Regions from separate parts of the Streptomyces sp. G45 genome, predicted to be linked through region 1. Evidence: riboswitches for the same ligand, from Rfam matches in the RefSeq annotation. Region 1 holds a riboswitch; each other region holds the start of a gene.
The links. A riboswitch is a leader RNA that binds a small molecule or an ion and turns the genes downstream of it on or off. The one in region 1 is predicted to bind cyclic di-AMP.
Positions count from the first base shown of each region.

Region 1 (6,542 bases):
TTCCCTCTGGAGGCATGCCATGTGGCGACCGTCCGCCCGCTCCGTCCTGCCGGAGTTCACCGAGCGCACCAGCTCCGGGGTGCGCACGTTGGATCCGTACTCGAAGCTCCTGGAGGAGCGGATCGTCTTCCTCGGCGCACCGGTGGACGACGTCTCGGCGAACGACGTGATGGCGCAGGTGCTGCACCTCGAATACGCCGCGCCGGACCGGGACATCTCTCTGTACGTCAATTCGCCGGGCGGCTCGTTCAGCGCGACGACGGCGATCTACGACACGCTGCGCTACACGTCCTGCGAGGTGGAGACCGTCTGCCTGGGCCAGGCCGCGGCCGCCGCCGCGGTGCTGCTCGCCGCGGGCACGCCGGGGAAGCGGTCCATCCTGCCGGGCGCCCGGGTGGTCCTCGGGCAGCCGGAGCTGCCCGAGCCGGTGCGGGGGCAGCCGACCGACCTGGAGATCCAGGCCGCCGAGCTGCGGCGGACCCGCGCCCTCCTGGAGGAGATGCTGGTCCGCCACACGGGGCGCAGCCCGGAGCAGGTCGCGGAGGACATCGAGCGCGACACCGTGCTCGACGCGGCGGCAGCGGTGGAGTACGGCCTGGTGGACCGGATCATTCCGAGCCGCAAGGGCACGCGCCCGGACGGAAGGTGAGGCTCCGGTGCTGCCGCCCGAACTGCCGCCGCTGCCCGCGCTCACCCGCGCCGAGGGCGAGCTGATCGACGCCTATCTGTCGGTGGTGGACCTCGTCGGCCGGATCAACCCGGCCCGCGCCGACACCACGTACGGCGGGCTGCGAGCCGCGCAGGCCCTGGTCAGCGGGGCCACACGGCTGCGGGACGCGCTGGCGCTCATGCACCAGCGGGGCGAGAGCGAGGTGCACGCCGAGACGCTGGCGCGGGCCCTGCGCGTCCTCGACGGGGAACGCCGCGCCAAGCGCGTGACGGTGCCACCGGGCCAGTGAATCGGAACCCCACCGACCCGTGACGCTTCCGCGCCCCCCTCGTTAACCCCGCAAGCCCCTCCGCCAGCGCCACGCACCGCACCGCGGGCCCCGCCCCCGGCACCGGACGGACCGGGGATCCGGCCCGCCCGGCGTCGGCGGACGGGCGCGCGGCGTGCCAAACCCGACGCCACCGGGACCCCGCTCCGCGCCGCCCGGAGAGGTGCGCCGGTACCACCGCTCCCTGTGAAGCGCGCCACGGCCGGGGCGCGCCCGCGCCGTCCGCCCGTTGCCGGTCCGGGCGGACGCGGCCCCGCGTCGGGTTACAGCCGGGAACCGACTACACGCAATCCCCTGTCCTGTGTAGTCGAGGGTCGGCAAACAGCACCTCAATAGATGGCCAACTCCCTTACGCGACAGCCGGAATCGGGCCTTCCGTCGCTGATCGGGCAATCACCAGCGAGTGTGACCTGAGACGCATTCGGCCTCTGTCCACCTGAACGGGTCAGTCGTGAGTAGCCTCACATACCGCCGATTCGGCTCGGCTTTTCGGCCTCTCTCGGGTGAAGATCCCTTCCGACGACAAGCCCCCGCCACAGGCGGCGGGGCGGTCCGGGCGGACGCCGAGTCCTGCCGCCGTCCGGATGCCCGGTCGACATCTGTGCACCGGCAGGAGTGGAGGACCCAGCACGGCGGGCCGCCCGGACAACCCGGACGGTCCTTGGGGTGAAGTCGCATGCGCGGCCGGGCATCTTCGCCTGCCCGAACCCGACAGGTCATCCTTCACAGGCGGCTGACGAAGGGTTGCGCATGACTGCGCTCAATCGTGTTCCGTCGCTGCTGACGAGGGCCGGTACGGCCTCGGCTCTGACGCTCGCCGCCGTCGGCGGCACCATCGTCGCCCCCGGGCTCACGTCGAGCGCGGAGGCGGCCACCTCGCACGGGACGAAGGCGCTGAAGGTCGCGGCGTCCAAGAAGGGATCGCCCTACCGCTACGGCGCCGTCGGGCCGAACCGGTTCGACTGCTCGGGACTGACTCTCTACTCGTACAAGCGCGTGGGCAAGAAGCTCCCGCGCACCGCCGCCCAGCAGTACAACAAGACCCGCCATGTGTCCGCCGCCAACCGCACCCACGGCGACCTGGTGTTCTTCCACTCCGGCCGGAACGTCTACCACGTGGGCATATACGCGGGTAAGGGCAGGATCTGGCACGCCCCGAAGACCGGCACCGTGGTGCGGCTCGAGAAGATCTGGACGAAGAACGTCTGGTACGGCAGGGTCCGCTGACCCCGAAGCACGACAGGGCCGACCGGCCCTGAGGGCGGGCGCCCCACCGCGCGGCGGTGGCGGCCCGCCCGGCTCCGGCCCCGGCGGCAACGCGCCGGGGCCCGGCCTGGGGGGCGTGGAGCCGCCCCGCACGGATACTCGTGGACCATGGCCGACCACGATCCCCCGCACTCAGCCCAGGACACCCCCGGCTCCCCGGCGCACAGCCGCGACCAGGCGCGCAGCGGCGACGAGACGCGGAGCCACGACCCCGCGCGGAGCCGCAACGAGACCCCGCTGGAGCGCGCCGACCGCAACTTCTCCGAGCTGCTCCAGGAGCTGAGGGTCACCCAGACCGGCGTACAGATCCTGTTCGCCTTCCTGCTCACGCTCGCCTTCTCGCCGCGGTTCCCCTCGCTCGACAGCGTGCAACGCGCCACGTACATCACCACCCTGCTGCTCGCGGTGGTCTCCGCCGCGCTGTTCACGGCGCCCGCCGCGCTGCACCGCGGGCTCTTCGGGCGCGGCGCGAAGCCGCTCATCGTGCGGGTGTCGTCACGGCTCGCCGCGGTCGGCCTCGGCGTCCTGACGCTCGCGCTCTCCGGGTCGGTGCTGCTCGTCGTCGACGTCGCGTCGAACCGCACGGGCGGTGTGTGCGCGGGCGCGGCCACGCTGCTGGTGTGCGCCGTGCTGTGGGGCGCGCTGCCCCGGGTCCTGGACCGCGACCGAACGAGCTAGCCCTGGACCGGGACCGACCACGGCAAGGTGATCCACACCGTCTTGCCGCCCTCCGGCGTGGGACAGACCGTGAGCCTGCCGCCGCACTCGGCGGTGAGCCAGCGGATGATGACCATCCCCCGGCCGTTGTCCTGCTGGACGGCGGCGGGCAGGCGCTTGGGGAAGCGCGGATGGCTGTCCGTGACGCCGATGCGCAGCCGCTCGTCCCGTTCGAGCCGGAGGTCGACCGTGAACGTGGGCGACAGGCCGAGCGTGTGCTGCACGGCGTTGGTGGCGAGCTCGGAGACGATGAGCCGTACGGTGTCGGCCACGTCCGCGCCTGCGGGCAGGCCCCACTCGGCGAGGACCTCTCCCACGTAGCTACGGGCGGCGGAGACCGAGACCGGATCACTCGGCAGGGTGACTGATGCTTCCTGGTGGTCTGCCATGGCGGTGCCGTCCCTTTCCCGCCGGGACCGGACTCCGACTCGCGGCGGAGGAAACGCGGAAGAACCCTGAGGGCGGTCCCGGAGCTGGTGCTTTGCGCCAGAGTGCCACTCCGAAGGCGGTCACGTGCGGCGATCCACCGAGATGTGCATATATCTGTCGCTCGAAGCGGTGAACTCTGCGACGGCAGACCGTATTTGGGCGCCAGACTGGCGGTTCCCCCACCGTTCCCCACGGTTGGCGCGAAACGTCCGGAAGGAGTCGGACATGCAGTACGGCCCCGCGGTGCGCCGCCGCAAACTCGGCGCGGAATTGCGGGCGCTGCGCACCGGGGCCGGGCTCACCAGTGGCGCCGCGGCCTCACTCGTCGGCTGGCACCAGTCCAAGGTCAGCCGGATCGAGACGGGCCGCAGCGGAGTCAAGGCCGCGGACGTGCGGTTGCTGCTCGAAGCGTACGAGGTGCGCGATCCGCACCTGCGCGAGCTGCTCGTCGCGCTCGCGGGCGGGGACGACGAGGACGGGCGGCACCACTGGTGGCACGCCTACCGGGGCCTGCTGCCGCCCGCGTACCGGGACTTCATCAGCCTGGAGTCGCAGGCCTGCCGGGTGCGTTCGCTGGAGAACGCCGTGGTCCCCGGCCTGCTCCAGACCCCCGAGTACGCCCGCGCGGTGACACGTGCCGCGCTCGGCGGGCTGCCCGACGACCAGGTGGAGGCGCTGGTCCAGGTACGGCTCGCGCGCCAGGACGTGCTGCGCGGCGAACCGCCGCTGGAACTGGGCGTGATCCTCGACGAGGCGGTGCTGCGGCGGCCGGTGGGCGGCCCCGAGGTGCTCGCGGGACAGCTCCGGCGGTTGCTGGAGGCGGCGGAGCTGCCGCACGTCCGGCTCCAAGTGCTGCCGTTCGCGGCCGGTGAGCACATCGGCGTCAGCGGCCCGTTCGTAATTCTCTCCTTTCCGAACATTTCTGATCTGGATGTGGTCGTTCTCGACCATTTGACGAGTAGCCTCTACCTCGAACGGAAAGAAGACCTCAGGGCGTACACCAACGCCTTCAACTCTCTCCAGGGACAGGCGCTTTCCGTTCAGGATTCAATGGACTTCATCGCCGGATTAGGTCACGGCGCGTAAGGAGGCACTATGACTGCACTGCCTCGGTACGTTCCCTCCAGCATGTCTCTCAGGGACGCGCGGTGGCGGCGCAGCAGCCGCAGCACAGGAATGAACAACTGCGTGGAGACGGCCCCGCTCGGCACCGGCCCCTTCGCGGGCCTGCTCGCCGTGCGCGACTCGAAGGACACGGCGGGCCCGGCCGTGCTCTTCTCCCCCGCGTCCTGGAAGGGCTTCGTCGACGCCCTGTGACGAGGCCCTGAGCGGTGCGCCGAACCCCTGACCCCGGTCCGGACGCCCCGCCTCAGGCGTCAGGAGCGGTGCGGCTGATCACACGTACGGCCTCGGCGAGCTGCGCCTCGCCCAGGTCGGCGCGGGCGGTCAGCCGCAACCGCGAGACCCCGTCGGGAACCGACGGCGGACGGAAGCACCCCACCGCGAGACCCGCCTCCCGGCAGTCGGCCGCCCACCGCACCGCCGCGTCCGGCGACGGGGCACGCACCGAGACGACGGCGGCGTCGGGGCGCACCGCCGACAGCCCCTCCCCCACGAGCAGCCCGTGCAGCCGCGCGGCCGCCGCCCGCGCGCGCCGGGCGCGCTCCGGCTCGCGGCGCAGCAGGCGCAGTGCCGCGAGCGCCGCCCCGGCCGCGGCGGGCGCGAGGCCGGTGTCGAAGATGAACGTCCGGGCCGTGTTGACCAGGTGGTCGATGACCCGGGCCGGGCCGAGGACGGCGCCGCCCTGGCTGCCGAGGGACTTCGACAGGGTGACGGTGACGACGGTGTCGGGGGCGCCCGCGAGGCCCGCCGCGTGCGGGGCGCCGCGCCCGCCGTCGCCGAGCACCCCGAGGCCGTGCGCGTCGTCCACGAGCAGGCCCGCGCCGAACTCCCGGCAGGCGGCGGCGAGTGCGGCGAGCGGCGCGGCGTCGCCGTCCACCGAGAACACCGAGTCCGTGACCGCGATCGCGGGCCCGTCGTGGCCGCCGAGCGCCTTGCGCACGGCGTCGGGGTCCGCATGCGCGGCGACCTGCGTCGTGCCGCGCGCCAGGCGGCAGCCGTCGATCAGCGAGGCGTGGTTGCCCGCGTCCGACACGATCAGGGAGCCGTGCGGGGCGAGGGCGGTGACGGCCGCGAGGTTCGCCGCGTACCCGGAGGACAGCACGAGGGCCGCCTCGGCGCCGCAGAAGTCGGCCAGCTCGCGCTCCAGTTCCGCGTGCAGTTCGGTGGTGCCGGTCACCAGGCGGGAGCCGGTCGCCCCGCCGCCCCAGCGGCGGGCGGCGGCGGCCGCGCCCTCGGTCACCTCGGGGTGGCGGGCGAGGCCCAGGTAGTCGTTGCCCGCGAGGTCGAGCAGGGCGGTTTCGGCCGGGCGCGGGCGCAGGGTCCGTACCAGGCCCGCCCGCTCGCGCGCCCGGGCCCGCTCGTCGATCCAGTCGAACGGCGCGCTCGCCATGGGCCCTCCAGGTCGTCGTCCGGACGGGTCGTCCGGGTACGGCGTTTGTAGACAGTGCACAGACCCTAGCCGTCGCGCCACTGGGTCATGGTGTGGCGATACCCACACCTCTCCTGGCTTCTGTTGTGGGGTTTCTCCATGGTCAGAAGGACGGGCGTACGCGAGGATCGGCGCCATGGATCTGCTCAACACGCTGGTGGACAAGGGGCTTCGGCGCGAGCCGCCGACCCGTGACGAGGCGCTGGCCGTGCTCGCGACCTCCGACGACGACCTGCTCGACGTGGTGGCGGCGGCCGGAAAGGTGCGGCGCCACTGGTTCGGTCGGCGGGTGAAGCTCAACTACCTGGTCAACCTGAAGTCCGGGCTGTGCCCCGAGGACTGCTCGTACTGCTCGCAGCGGCTCGGCGCCGACACCGGCATCCTGAAGTACACCTGGCTGAAGCCCGACGAGGCGTCCAAGGCCGCGGCGGCCGGGCTCGCGGGCGGCGCCAAGCGGGTCTGCCTGGTGGCGAGCGGGCGCGGCCCGACGGACCGGGACGTCGACCGGGTCTCCGAGACCATCAAGACGATCAAGGAGCAGAACGAGGGCGTCGAGGTGTGCGCCTGCCTCGGCCTGCTCT
Region 1 covers NZ_JBMUZU010000001.1:7,875,435-7,881,976, reverse strand. Annotated here, with positions in the region: gene ACOBQU_RS33540 (ATP-dependent Clp protease proteolytic subunit) at 20-649, shown strand; gene ACOBQU_RS33535 (hypothetical protein) at 657-959, shown strand; cyclic di-AMP (ydaO/yuaA leader) riboswitch at 1,593-1,745, shown strand; gene ACOBQU_RS33530 (C40 family peptidase) at 1,749-2,225, shown strand; gene ACOBQU_RS33525 (DUF6328 family protein) at 2,373-2,942, shown strand; gene ACOBQU_RS33520 (ATP-binding protein) at 2,939-3,370, opposite strand; gene ACOBQU_RS33515 (helix-turn-helix domain-containing protein) at 3,636-4,496, shown strand; gene ACOBQU_RS33510 (DUF397 domain-containing protein) at 4,506-4,727, shown strand; gene ACOBQU_RS33505 (8-amino-7-oxononanoate synthase) at 4,780-5,922, opposite strand; gene bioB (biotin synthase BioB) at 6,098-6,542, shown strand, end outside.

Region 2 (6,542 bases), 2.5 Mb from region 1:
GGCAACGACGCGCACCCCGGCGCCGCGGCCGTCGTCGGCGACGACCGCATCACGGTCGCGCAACTGGAGGGCCGGGTGAACGAGGTGCGCTCCGCGCAGCGGGCCGCGCTCCCCGACGACCGGACCTACGAGCAGGCCATCGCCAAGTCCGGCGGCCTCACCCGCTCCACCCTGCACACCATGGTCCTCGACCGCGTCCTGCACCGGGCCGCGCGGGACGCCGGGGTGACCGTCACGCGCAAGGAGATCCAGACCATGCGCGGCCAGCTGGAGGAGCAGGCGGGCGGCCGCAAGGCCCTGGAGGCGAGCTGGCTCCAGCAGTACAGCGTCGCGCCGAAGCACCTCGACGCCAGCATCACCACGGAGATCGAGGCCCAGAAGCTCGCCCGCGCCCTCGGCGCCGACATGAACACGCCGCAGGGCCGGGCCGCCTTCTGGACCGCGCTCGCCAAGACGTCCAAGAAGCTCGACATCGACCTGAACCCGCGGTACGGCACGTGGGACGTCAAGCAGAGCAAGCGCGCCGACGCCAGGACGCCGTGGGTGCGCGAGGTGTCGCGGCCCGAGGGAGCGACGAAGACGCAGGTGTAGCGGCCGGGAGCGGGGCGTTGTCAGTGGGGTGGGTTACGTTCGGCCCGTGAACTCCAACTCGGTCAACCCGGCGCACCCGGCGTCCCCGGCGGCCCAGGCGTCCCCGGTGGACGACGCCGGGCACGTCATCCTGCTCACCACCAGCCACCGGGTCGCGCCCGGCCTGCTGTCCTGGACCGCCTGGCGGGCGCTGCGCGACGCCGACGAGGTCCTGTGCGCCGACGCGGCCCACCCCCAGCTTCCGTACGTCCGGGAGGCGGGCGTCGACGTGAAGCAGGCCGCGCCGACCGCCGAGGAGCTGGTGCGCGCCTGCGCGGGCGGCCGCACGGTCCTGGTGATCGCCACGGCCGACGGCGACCGCCCGCTGACGGACGGCCTGGCCCGGCTCGCGGGCACCGGCCGCGTCGCGATGCCGGACTTGGAGCTGCTTCCCGGTTCGTACGACCTGCCCGGAGCCCGCCTCCTCGACCTGGTCCAGGTCATGGACCGCATCCGCGCCGAGTGCCCCTGGTTGTCCCGCCAGACCCACGAGGGCCTCGCGAAGTACGCCATCGAGGAGGCGTACGAACTGGTCGAGGCCATCGAGGACGGCGAGCGCACCGAGCTGCGCGAGGAGCTGGGCGACGTCCTGCTCCAGGTCGTCTTCCACGCCCGGATCGCCGAGGAGGACCCGGACGAGCCGTTCTCCGTCGACGACGTGGCGGCCGCGATCGTCGACAAGCTCATCCACCGTCACCCGCACGTCTTCGGCGACGACACCGCGGCGACGCCGGAGGAGGTCAAGGAGCACTGGCTGCGCACCAAGGCGGAGGAGAAGCGGCGCACCTCCGTGACGGAGGGCATCCCCCTCGGCCAGCCCGGCCTCGCCCTCGCGGCGAAGCTCGCCTCGCGCGTGCGCACGGCGGGCCTGGACGTCCCCCTTCCGCAGGGGGAGGGCGTGGGCTATGCCCTGCTGGCCATGGCCGTCCGCGCGGAGTCCGAGGGCGTCGACCCGGAGGCGGCGCTGCGGGCCGCGGCCCGCGCCTACCGGGACGCGGTGCGCGCAGCGGAGGCGTAGCCCTCGCGGCAGAGTTTTAGCCCGTCCGGCGTTTGAGGACGAGGCCGAAGGCCGATTGACGGGGGTGCCAGGGGGCGGAGCCCCATGGTTTCGGGGAAGGGGTGGGTCTGGGGCGCCCCCGCGAGGGACCGGATACCGTCGGCCCCATGCACCACCCGCACCAGCCCACACCCCCCGAGCCGGAACTCTTCACCTGGGCGTTCGCCAGCGACCCGTACCCGGCGTACGCCTGGCTGCGCCAGCACGCCCCCGTCAGCAAGCGGCAGCTGCCAAGCGGCGTGGAGGCCTGGCTCGTCACCCGGTACGCGGACGCCCGCCAGGCGCTCGCCGACCAACGGCTCAGCAAGAACCCGGCCCACCACGACGAGCCCGCGCACGCGAAGGGCAAGACCGGCATCCCGGGCGAACGCAAGGCCGAGCTGATGACCCACCTGCTCAACATCGACCCCCCGGACCACACTCGTCTCAGACGTCTGGTGTCCAAGGCGTTCACGCCGCGCCGCGTGGCCGAGTTCGCCCCGCGCGTCCAGGAGCTGACCGATCAGCTGATCGACCGGTTCGTCGAACGCGGCGAGGCCGACCTCATCCATGAGTTCGCCTTTCCGCTCCCCATCTACGCCATCTGCGACATGCTCGGCGTACCGCGTGAGGACCAGGACGACTTCCGGGACTGGGCGGGCATGATGATCCGGCACGGCGGGGGCCCCAGGGGCGGGGTCGCCCGGTCGGTGAAGAAGATGCGCGGCTACCTCGCCGAGCTGATCCACCGCAAGCGCGAGGCGCCGGGCGACGACCTGATCTCGGGGCTGATCCGCGCCTCCGACCACGGCGAGCACCTGACCGAGAACGAGGCCGCCGCGATGGCGTTCATCCTCCTCTTCGCCGGGTTCGAGACCACCGTCAACCTCATCGGGAACGGCACATACGCGCTGCTCACCCACCCCGACCAGCGCGAGACCCTGCAGAAGTCCCTCGACGCGGGCGACACGGGCCTGCTGGAGACCGGCATCGAGGAACTGCTGCGCTACGACGGGCCCGTGGAGCTGGCCACCTGGCGGTTCGCCACCGAGCCGCTGCGCATCGGCGGGCAGGACATCGCCGTCGGCGACCCCGTCCTGGTCGTGCTCGCCGCCGCCTACCGCGACCCGGACCGCTTCCCCGACCCCGACCTGCTCGACCTGGCGCGCCGCGACAACCAGCACCTCGGCTACGGCCACGGCATCCACTACTGCCTCGGCGCGCCGCTCGCCCGCCTGGAGGGCCAGACCGCGCTCGCGACCCTGCTCCGCCGCCTACCGGACCTCCAACTCGCCGTAGAACCGGAGGAGTTGAGGTGGCGTGGCGGGCTCATCATGCGCGGCCTGCGGACCCTGCCGGTGGAGTTCACTCCGCGCGCACGCTGACACGCCGTCAAAGCTGTGACTTTCACGTGATCTGCGCTGCATCGACTTGTGACTGACGTTCGACTGCGGCTACGTTCACGACGACTCGGCACCCTGACGCACCACGTGCCGCAGTCGTCCTGTCGTCGCGCGAAAGGCATCTGCATGCTCTCCGGCCAAGGCCGTCACCGCCGTCCCCGTCAGGCCCCGGCGATCGTCGTCGCCGCGGGAGTCACCGGCTCCGCCCTCGCCCTGCCGCTGTTCGCCGCCACCGGCGCGAGCGCGGCGGACGCGGGCACCTGGGACCGGGTCGCGGACTGCGAGAGCGGCGGCGCGTGGAGCGCGGACGAGGGCAACGGCTACTACGGCGGCCTCCAGTTGTCCCAGGAGACCTGGGAGGACTACGGCGGCCTCGCCTACGCGCCGAGCCCCGACCAGGCCAGCCGCTCCCAGCAGATCGACATCGGCGAGAAGGTCCTCGCCGACCAGGGCCCGAAGGCCTGGCCGCACTGCGGCCCCGCGTCCGGCCTCAGCAAGGGCGGCGAGAAGGCCGACGTCGACCCGGGCCTGCCGGTCACGCCGGAGCGCTCCAGCGGGTCCGCCGACGGTTCCTCCGGCGGCGGCAAGGACGGCGGCAAGGACGGCGGCAAGGAGACCTCCGGCGAGGCGTCCCGCGACGGCGCGGACTCCGACGGTTCCCGCGACGCGCGAGACAAGGATCACGAAGCCGGTGACACCGCCCGCGAGGACAAGGGCGAGAGCAAGGGCACCGGCAAGCACCGCAAGCCCGACGCGGACACCGGGGCCGACGGCGCCGACCAGGACGCCGACAAGGACGCCGACCAGGACACCGGCAAGGACGGCGAGCGGACCCGGCCCGGGAAGGGCGACGCGACGCCGCCCGGCGACTCCGAGCGCCCTGAGCGCCCCGAGGGCTCCGAGGACCCCGCCGACGCCCCCTCCGGGCGCCACCGCGGCCCCAGCGGCGACCCCTCCGCGCCCGGCGGCCCGGACGCCACGGAGGGCCGCGCGGGCGGCGCCGCGGACGGCTCCGACGGCGGCGGGCGGCACGCCTCGCGCGGCGAGGCGCGGGGCGAGGGTGGCGCGCGGGACACGGGCGACGCCCGTGGCACCTACACGGTCCGCTCCGGCGACAACCTCTCAACCATCGCCGACACCCACGACCTTGACGGCGGCTGGTCCTCCCTCTACGAGGGCAACAAGAACACCGTCGGCGGCGACCCGGACCTCATCCTGCCCGGTCAGCGGCTCGAACTGGGCGAGGGCCAGGCTGCGGACGCAGCGCGGAAGTAGAGGTTCCGGGGCTCCAGTTGGCGGTCGACTTGGCCGTTAATGTCCGGTTTAAAGATGGTGAGGGGCAAGTGAGAGATGGGTCTCAGAGGCCCTGATCGTCTTTGAAATTCGGGCGATTGCCTGTCTACGGTCAGGACCGCTCGCCACAGCGGGCCCCGCCGGTCGGTACGCCGAATCCTGCCAACGGCCGGACGGGAACAGTCGTCGCTTCGAGCGCCGAAGGCAGGAGCGGGGGACCCAAGGTAAGCGCCGGGCCCGGCCGTTGAGAGACGGCCAGGAACGGCTAGGGGTGAAGCCGCGCGCTAGGACGCGCGGCCGGGCAACTGACCGGCCCGAACCCGACAGCTCACCTCGCAGGCGTCGGTGAGGGGATCACTCCATGCTGCGTTCCGGCAAGGGCAAGCACCGCCGTCCGACCAAGCTCGACAAGGCCACCCGTGCCGCCACCGTCGTCGGTGTCACCGGCGCCGCCGTCGCCGCTCCGCTGATGGCCGCGGGCACCGCCAACGCCGCCACCGCCTCCGAGTGGGACCGCGTCGCCCAGTGCGAGTCCGGCGGCAACTGGTCGATCAACACCGGCAACGGCTACTACGGCGGCCTCCAGTTCTCGGCCTCCACCTGGGCCGCGTACGGCGGCACCCAGTACGCGCCGACCGCCGACAAGGCCACCAAGGCCCAGCAGATCGCCATCGCCCAGAAGGTCCTCGCGGGCCAGGGCAAGGGCGCCTGGCCGAAGTGCGGCGTGGGCCTGTCCAGCGCCCCGTACAACGGCGGCGGCGCCACCCAGCAGCAGCCGCAGCAGCAGACCCAGCAGCAGCACCAGCAGCGCCCGCAGCAGCAGGCCCAGCCGCAGCAGCAGGCTCAGCCCCAGCAGCAGCCGCAGCAGCAGGCCAAGCCGCAGCCGCGCCCGCAGCAGGCCGCCCCGCAGCAGGCCGCCCCGAAGACCGTCCAGACCCCGACCGGCAAGGTCGTCAAGAAGGGCGACGGCGAGTACAAGGTCGAGTCCGGCGACACCCTCTCCAAGATCGCCGCGGAGCACGGCGTCAAGGGCGGCTGGCAGAAGCTCTACCAGCTCAACGACGACATCGTCGACGACGCGGACGTCATCTACCCGGGCCAGCAGCTGCACCTCAGCTGACCTCCGGGGCCCCGCCCGCCCCGGCCCCCGGCCGGTGGCCTCCCGTCCCCACGGGCTCACCGCCCCGGTGCGCGCACCCGCTGCCGCGCCGGGGCGGTACCTTTTGTTGCGTAGGCTTTTGTTCCGTACGCAAACTTTTGTGCCCGGGTTCCGTCCAAGGGCTGGGCGGTCGGCTGGCCGATGCCCCGGAGCCGGTTAGGCTCGTGTCGCGGGGGCCAGCGCGGCCCCCTGGAACACCCGCGCACCCCGCGTACCCCGCGTCACATCCCAGAAGGAGATGCTCGTGCCGTCCATCGACGTCGTCGTAGCCCGGGAAATCCTGGACTCCCGCGGCAACCCCACGGTCGAGGTCGAGGTCGGCCTCGACGACGGATCCACCGGCCGTGCCGCCGTCCCGTCCGGCGCCTCCACCGGCGCCTTCGAGGCCATCGAACTGCGTGACGGAGACGCCAACCGCTACGGCGGCAAGGGCGTCGAGAAGGCCGTCCTCGCCGTGATCGAGCAGATCGGCCCGGAGCTGGTCGGCTACGACGCCACCGAGCAGCGCCTGATCGACCAGGCCATGTTCGACCTGGACGCCACCGACAACAAGGGCTCCCTCGGCGCCAACGCCATCCTCGGCGTCTCCCTCGCCGTGGCCCACGCCGCCTCCGAGGCGTCCGACCTGCCGCTCTTCCGCTACCTGGGCGGCCCGAACGCGCACCTGCTCCCGGTGCCGATGATGAACATCCTGAACGGCGGGTCCCACGCGGACTCCAACGTCGACATCCAGGAGTTCATGATCGCCCCGATCGGCGCGGAGTCCTTCTCCGAGGCCCTGCGCTGGGGCGCCGAGGTCTACCACACGCTGAAGAAGGTCCTGAAGAACAAGGGCCTGTCCACCGGCCTCGGCGACGAGGGCGGCTTCGCCCCGAACCTGGAGTCCAACCGCGCCGCCCTCGACCTCATCGTCGAGGCCATCAAGCAGGCCGGTTACGTCCCCGGCGAGCAGATCGCGCTCGCCCTCGACGTCGCCGCGTCCGAGTTCTACAAGGACGGCGCCTACGAATTCGAGGGCAAG
Region 2 covers NZ_JBMUZU010000001.1:5,422,428-5,428,969, forward strand. Annotated here, with positions in the region: gene ACOBQU_RS22870 (SurA N-terminal domain-containing protein) at 1-591, shown strand, start outside; gene ACOBQU_RS22875 (nucleoside triphosphate pyrophosphohydrolase) at 620-1,648, shown strand; gene ACOBQU_RS22880 (cytochrome P450 family protein) at 1,795-3,051, shown strand; gene ACOBQU_RS22885 (transglycosylase family protein) at 3,196-4,344, shown strand; cyclic di-AMP (ydaO/yuaA leader) riboswitch at 4,549-4,719, shown strand; gene ACOBQU_RS22890 (transglycosylase family protein) at 4,724-5,482, shown strand; gene eno (phosphopyruvate hydratase) at 5,760-6,542, shown strand, end outside.
Region 2: it holds a riboswitch for cyclic di-AMP, as region 1 does, so the genes downstream of both, ACOBQU_RS22890 (transglycosylase family protein) here and ACOBQU_RS33530 (C40 family peptidase) in region 1, are expected to answer to the same signal.

Region 3 (6,542 bases), 5.4 Mb from region 1:
CGCCTGGTGCGCAACCGCCTGGACGAGATCCCGCACGAGACCGCCAACCCCGCGCGCCGCGCCGCCAAGGAGCTGGCCAAGCAGCTCTTCCCGGCGACCGCCCGCATGTCCCGCCCGCGCCAGGGCACGGAGGAGACGGTCACCGCGATCGACTCCGCCGCCGTCCGCGCCTTCTACGAGAAGCACGTGCGCCCCGCGGCGGCCACCGCCGTCGTCGTCGGCGACCTCACGGGCACCGACCTGGACGCCGTCCTCGCCGACACCCTCGGCGCCTGGACCGGCGGCCCGGCCGAGCCGCGCCCGGTGCCCCCGGTGACCGCCGACGACAGGGGCCGGGTCGTCATCGTGGACCGCCCCGGCGCCGTGCAGACGCAGCTCCTCATCGGCCGCGTCGGCGCGGACCGGCACGCCCGCGTGTGGCCCGCCCAGGTCCTCGGCACGTACTGCCTGGGCGGCACCCTCACCTCGCGCCTCGACCGCGTCCTGCGCGAGGAGAAGGGGTACACATACGGGGTGCGCGCCTTCAGTCAGGTGCTGCGCTCCGCGCCGGACGGCTCCGGCAGCGCCATGCTCGCCATCAGCGGCTCCGTGGACACGCCCAACACGGGCCCGGCGCTCGACGACCTGTGGAAGGTGCTGCGCACCCTCGCCGCGGAGGGCCTCACGGACGCCGAGCGCGACGTCGCCGTGCAGAACCTGGTGGGCGTGGCCCCGCTGAAGTACGAGACGGCCGCGGCGGTCGCCGCCACCCTCGCCGACCAGGTCGAGCAGCACCTCCCGGACGACTTCCAGGCCCATTTGTACCGGCAGTTGGCCGAGACCGGCACCGTCGAGGCCACCGCGGCCGTCGTCAGCGCCTTCCCGAGCGACCGCCTGGTGACGGTCCTCGTGGGTGACGCGGCGCAGATCGCGGAGCCCGTGAAGGCGCTCGGCATCGGCGAGGTGACGGTCGTCACCGGCTGAGCGGCGGGCCCGCCGCCACGCGCATGGCCGGGCCCGCCGCCACGCGCATGGCCGGGCCCGCCACTGCGCGCATGGCCGGGCCCGCCACTGCGCGGGCCGACAGGCCCGCCGCCACCCCCGCCAAGCAGGTTCGGCACCGCCCGGACAAACCGGCACCAACACCGCGTAACTCAAGGGACCCCGGAGGCTCAAGAAGCCCCTGGGGTCCCTGCATGCCGCCATATGTCCGAATTGACAGGGAGGTTGGGTGTCTGCCGTGTGGCGTGCGCTACAAAAGCCGGGATCCGTTTGTCGATTGAAAGAAGAGCCGTTTAGCGTCGATCCGGCTGTCCGTCAGGCAGTACGCCGCGTCCGCGGCACCGGACAGTCATCGCCGAGTCCCCGTACGGCGCGAGCCAGGGGAGCCGGGGACCCAAGTCCCCTGGGGTGAATCGGACGCCTTGCCGCGCGGCGAGGAGCCCGTAGGAGACCTTCCTGCTCCGAACCCGTCAGCTAACCCGGTAGGCGAGAAGGAAGGAAAGGACCAGCCGCTTCATGGCGCTCATCCGCCCGACCGGCAAGCACCGCCGCCCGAGCCGCCTCACGCGCACCACGGCCAGCGCCGCCGGTGTCGCCGCGCTCACCACCACCGGCGTCATCTCGGGCCTCGCCGCTCCGGCGCTCGCCGCCGACGCGCCCGCCGACCACGCGACCACCGGCCTGACCCCGGCCATCTCCGTCGGCGACTCCCTGGCCAGCGAGATCGACACGCAGGCCGCCGTGCAGAAGCAGGCCGCCATCGACGCCGCGGCGCAGAAGCAGGCCGAGGAAGCGGCGCGCCAGAAGGCCGCCGAGCAGAAGCGCCGTGCGGAGGCCGCCGCGAAGGCCAAGGCGGAGGCCAAGGCGAAGAAGGAGCGCGAGGCCCGTGAGGCCCGCGAGGCCAAGGAGCGCGCCGCCCGCGACGCCGAGCGCAAGCGCCTGAACGCCTACGTGGCCCCGGTCAGCGGCTCGTACGTCTCCACCGCCTACAAGGCGGGCGGCGGCATGTGGTCCTCCGGCAGCCACACCGGCATCGACTTCCACGCCGCGTCCGGCACCTCGGTCAAGGCCGTCGGCGCGGGCACCGTCGTCGAGGCGGGCTGGGGCGGCGCCTACGGCAACAACGTCGTGATCAAGATGAACGACGGCACGTACACGCAGTACGGCCACCTGTCCTCCCTCAGCGTCACCGTCGGCCAGACCGTGACCCCCGGCCAGCAGATCGGCCTGTCCGGCTCCACCGGCAACTCCTCCGGCCCGCACCTCCACTTCGAGGCCCGCACCGGCGCCGACTACGGCTCGGACATCGACCCGATCGCGTACCTGCGCTCCCACGGCGTCAACGTCTGACCCGGCACGCGTCGCCCTCGACGCGACCTCACCGTACGAAAGCCGTACGAAAGCCCCGGCTCCCCGTGCCGGGGCTTTCGGCGTCACGGGACCGGAAGCCCGAAGTCCGAAGCGCAATCCCCCCCCGGGAGCCCAATGCCCGGGGCCGAGGCTCGTCCGGCCCGAGGCCCGACCGGCCCATACCCCGGGACCTGGGACCTGTGGCCAAAAGATATCCATGGAATCCGCGCACCGTCGGAAAACCCGGCCCCCTGCCATAGAGTCCGTAGAGCCCATAGAGCCCTTGGCATCCAAAGAGCCCTCGGGCATAAGGGGAATTGACGCGGAGGTCCGTCATGCGTATTCCCGCACACTCGGTGTGCACGGCCATCCGGGACGACATCGTCGCCGGTGTCTACGAACGCGGCACGCGCCTCACCGAAGAACTGCTGGCCCGACGCTACGGAGTCTCCCGCGTCCCCGTGCGCGAGGCCCTGCGCACCCTGGAGGCGGAGGGCTTCGTCGTCACGCGCAGGCACGCGGGCGCATGCGTCGCCGAGCCCACCGAGCAGGACGCCGCCGACCTCCTCGAGGTCCGCACGCTCCTGGAGCCGCTGGCCGCCGCCCGCGCCGCGCAGCGGCGCACGGACGCCCATCTGAAGGTGCTGCGCGGCCTCGTGCGGCTCGGCCAGGAGCGGGCCCGGCGCGGCGGCGGCGAGGAACTGCGCTCGCTCGACGCCTGGTTCCACGAGACGCTCGCCCAGGCCTCCGCGAGCCCGGGCCTGATCGCCCTGCTCACGCAGTTGCGCCACAAGATGGCGTGGATGTACGTGGAGCAGGTCCCGGCGGTGCCCGAGCGGACCTGGGCGGGGCACGCCGCGGTCGTCGACGCCGTCGCCCGCCGCGACATGGAGCGCGCGCGGGCGCTCACCACCCTGGACGCCGAGCGCGCGGCGTCCGCCTGCCGTCCCCGTATCGCGGGTACCGCGGGCCGCGCCGGACGTGTGAGGGATTCGCAACACGCCGTCAACAGAGTGGGCGTACGGAATTAACGGCGGCGCCGTACACAAGGAACGGGGAAAGGCGCGCCGCCGAGTTTCAGAGCGTGCGGGCGTCCAGTGCTTCCGGTATTCCCTTTCCGTGCCCGGCGCGTCTCGTCGTACCAGGTAATCCCGAATGATTTCCGGGCGCCCGGCGCCGCCGTGGCGCACTCGGGAAGACAGCCGTGGCGCACTCGGGAAGACATAAGCGCGGGCACGCCCTTGAAGAACGCGAAAACGGCGGAGCCGCGTGGACCCAGAAGGGGCCCGCGCGGCTCCGCCGTACGGTGTCCGACAGTGTCAGACGGTCTCCGGAAGCTCCTCAAGGCCCTCCGCGACCAGCTTCGCCAGGCGGTCGAGGGCGGCGTCCGCACCCTCGGCGTCCGAAGCGAGGACGATCTCCTCGCCGCCCTGCGCGCCCAGGCCGAGCACCGCGAGCATGGAGGCGGCGTTCACCGGGGTGCCGCCCGCCTTGGCGATGGTCACGGGGACGCCCGCGGCCGTGGCCGCACGGACGAAGATGGAGGCGGGCCGGGCGTGGAGGCCCTCGGCCCAGCCGACGTTGACGCGGCGCTCAGCCATGTGTTGCTGCCCTTCCAGGTGTCTCACACTTGTCTAGACCAGTGTCTCATGCCGACCCGGATGCTCCTGGTCGGACCACCGCCGCGGCCACGTCCGGCTCTCTCGCGCCGCCGGGCCGCCTCGTGACCCCTCCACCTTGCCCCGGCCCCCACCGCACCGCGACCCGTACCCTGGGCCCCATGCAGACCCCGCCGGACCGGCACGCGTACCCCTCGCACTGGGAGGCCGACGTGGTCCTGCGCGACGGCGGCACCGCCAGGATCCGCCCCATCACCGCCGACGACGCCGACCGGCTGGTCAGCTTCTTCGAGCAGGTCTCCGACGAGTCGAAGTACTACCGCTTCTTCGCCCCGTACCCCCGCCTGTCCGCCAAGGACGTGCACCGCTTCACCCACCACGACTACGTGGACCGCGTGGGCCTCGCCGCCACGGTCGGCGGCGAGTTCATCGCCACCGTCCGCTACGACCGCATCGACGCTCAGGGCCGCCCCGCCTCCGCGCCCGCCGACGAGGCCGAGGTCGCCTTCCTCGTCCAGGACGCCCACCAGGGCCGGGGCGTCGCCTCCGCCCTGCTCGAACACATCGCGGCCGTCGCCCGCGAGCGGGGCATCCGCCGCTTCGCCGCCGAAGTCCTGCCCGCCAACACCAAGATGGTCAAGGTCTTCACCGACGCCGGGTACCAGCAGCAGCGCAGCTTCGAGGACGGCGTCGTCCGCCTCGAACTGGACCTGGAGCCCACCGACCGCTCCGTCGCCGTCCAGCGGGCCCGCGAGCAGCGCGCCGAGGCCCGCTCTGTCCAGCGGCTCCTCGCCCCCGGCTCCGTCGCCGTCATCGGTGTCGGCCGCGGCGAGGGCGGCGTCGGCCGCGGCATCCTGCGCAACCTCCTGGCCGCGGGGTTCACCGGCCGCCTGCACGCCGTCAACGCCGCCTTCGCCGACGGGACCGAGGTCGACGGCGTCCCCGCCCACCGCTCCGTGCGCGACATCCCCGAGCCCGTGGACCTGGCCGTCGTCGCCGTCGCCGCCGAGCGCGTTCCGCAGGCCGTCGCCGACTGCGGCGACCACGGCGTGCAGGGGCTCGTCGTGGTCTCCGCCGGATACGCCGAAAGCGGCACCGAGGGCCGCGAGCGGCAGCGCGCCCTGGTGCGCCAGGTCCGCTCCTACGGGATGCGCCTGATCGGACCCAACGCCTTCGGAGTCATCAACACCTCTCCGGGGGTGCGGCTGAACGCCTCCCTGGCGCCCGCGATGCCCGCCGCCGGGCGCATCGGCCTGTTCACCCAGTCCGGCGCCATCGGCATCGCCCTGCTGTCCCGTCTGCACCGGCGGACCGCGGGCCTGTCGGGCCTGTCCACGTGCGTCAGCGCCGGGAACCGCGCGGACGTGTCGGGCAACGACGTGCTCCAGTACTGGTACGACGACCCGGACACGGACGTCGCCCTCATGTACCTGGAGTCCATCGGCAACCCCCGCAAGTTCACCCGCCTCGCCCGCCGCACCGCCGCCGTCAAACCGCTCGTCGTCGTCCAGGGCGCCCGGCACAGCGGCATCGCGCCCACCGGCCACGCGGACGCCGCCACCCGCCTGCCGCACGCCACCGTGTCCGCCCTGCTCCGCCAGGCCGGAGTGATCCGCGTCGACACGGTCACCGAACTCGTCGACGCCGGTCTGCTGCTCGCCGGACAGCCCCTCCCCGCGGGCCCCCGCGTCGCCGTCCTCGGCAACTCCGAGTCCCTCGGCCTGCTCACGTACGACGCCTGCGTCGCCGAGGGCCTGCGCCCGCTGCCGCCGCGCGACCTCACCACCGCCGCCACTCCGGAGGACTTCCGCACCGCCCTCGCGGGCGCCCTCGCCGACGACGGCTGCGACGCCGTGGTCGTCACCGTCATCCCCTCCCTGGGGGAGTCGAGCCGCCGGGACACGCCCCCCGGAGAGACGGGCCACCAGAGCGCCCTCTCCGTAGGCACGGGCCACCAGAGCGGACCCCCCGTAGAGACGGACTCCCGGCCCGCCCCTTCCGGAGAGACGGCCCACCAAAGCGGACCTCCCGTAGAGACGGCCCACCAAAGCGGACCTCCCGTAGAGACGGTCCACCAAAGCGGACCTCCCGTAGAGACGGACTCCCGGCCTGCCCCCTCCGGAGAGGCGCACCCCCAGGGTGAGGGCGAAACGCTCGCCGCCGCCCTCCGCGCCGCCGCGGCCACCTGCCCCACCAAGCCCGTCACCGTCGTCCACGTGGAGCTGGGCGGCCTCGCCGAAGCCCTCTCCGTAGCGGCCAGCACCGGCCCCCGCGCCACCCCCGCCCCGCCCCCGCACCCCACGGCCCCCGACGCCGCCACCCCACCCCAGGCGCCGGACCCCCAGCAGCCCCCCGAGCGCACCCGCATCCCCGCCTACCCCGCCCCCGAGCGCGCCGTCCGCGCCCTGGCCGAGGCCGTCAAGTACGCCCAGTGGCGCCGGGACCTCGCCGACACCGGCAAGGTCCCCGAGTACGACGACATCGACGAACACGGCGCCGCCGACCTCGTCGCACGCCTGCTCTCCAAGAGCGACGGCACCCACGGCGTCACCCTCGGCCCCGCCGACGCCCACGACCTGCTCGCCCGCTACG
Region 3 covers NZ_JBMUZU010000001.1:2,505,406-2,511,947, reverse strand. Annotated here, with positions in the region: gene ACOBQU_RS09915 (M16 family metallopeptidase) at 1-963, shown strand, start outside; cyclic di-AMP (ydaO/yuaA leader) riboswitch at 1,325-1,484, shown strand; gene ACOBQU_RS09910 (M23 family metallopeptidase) at 1,498-2,331, shown strand; gene ACOBQU_RS09905 (GntR family transcriptional regulator) at 2,667-3,362, shown strand; gene ACOBQU_RS09900 (HPr family phosphocarrier protein) at 3,651-3,932, opposite strand; gene ACOBQU_RS09895 (GNAT family N-acetyltransferase) at 4,112-6,542, shown strand, end outside.
Region 3: it holds a riboswitch for cyclic di-AMP, as region 1 does, so the genes downstream of both, ACOBQU_RS09910 (M23 family metallopeptidase) here and ACOBQU_RS33530 (C40 family peptidase) in region 1, are expected to answer to the same signal.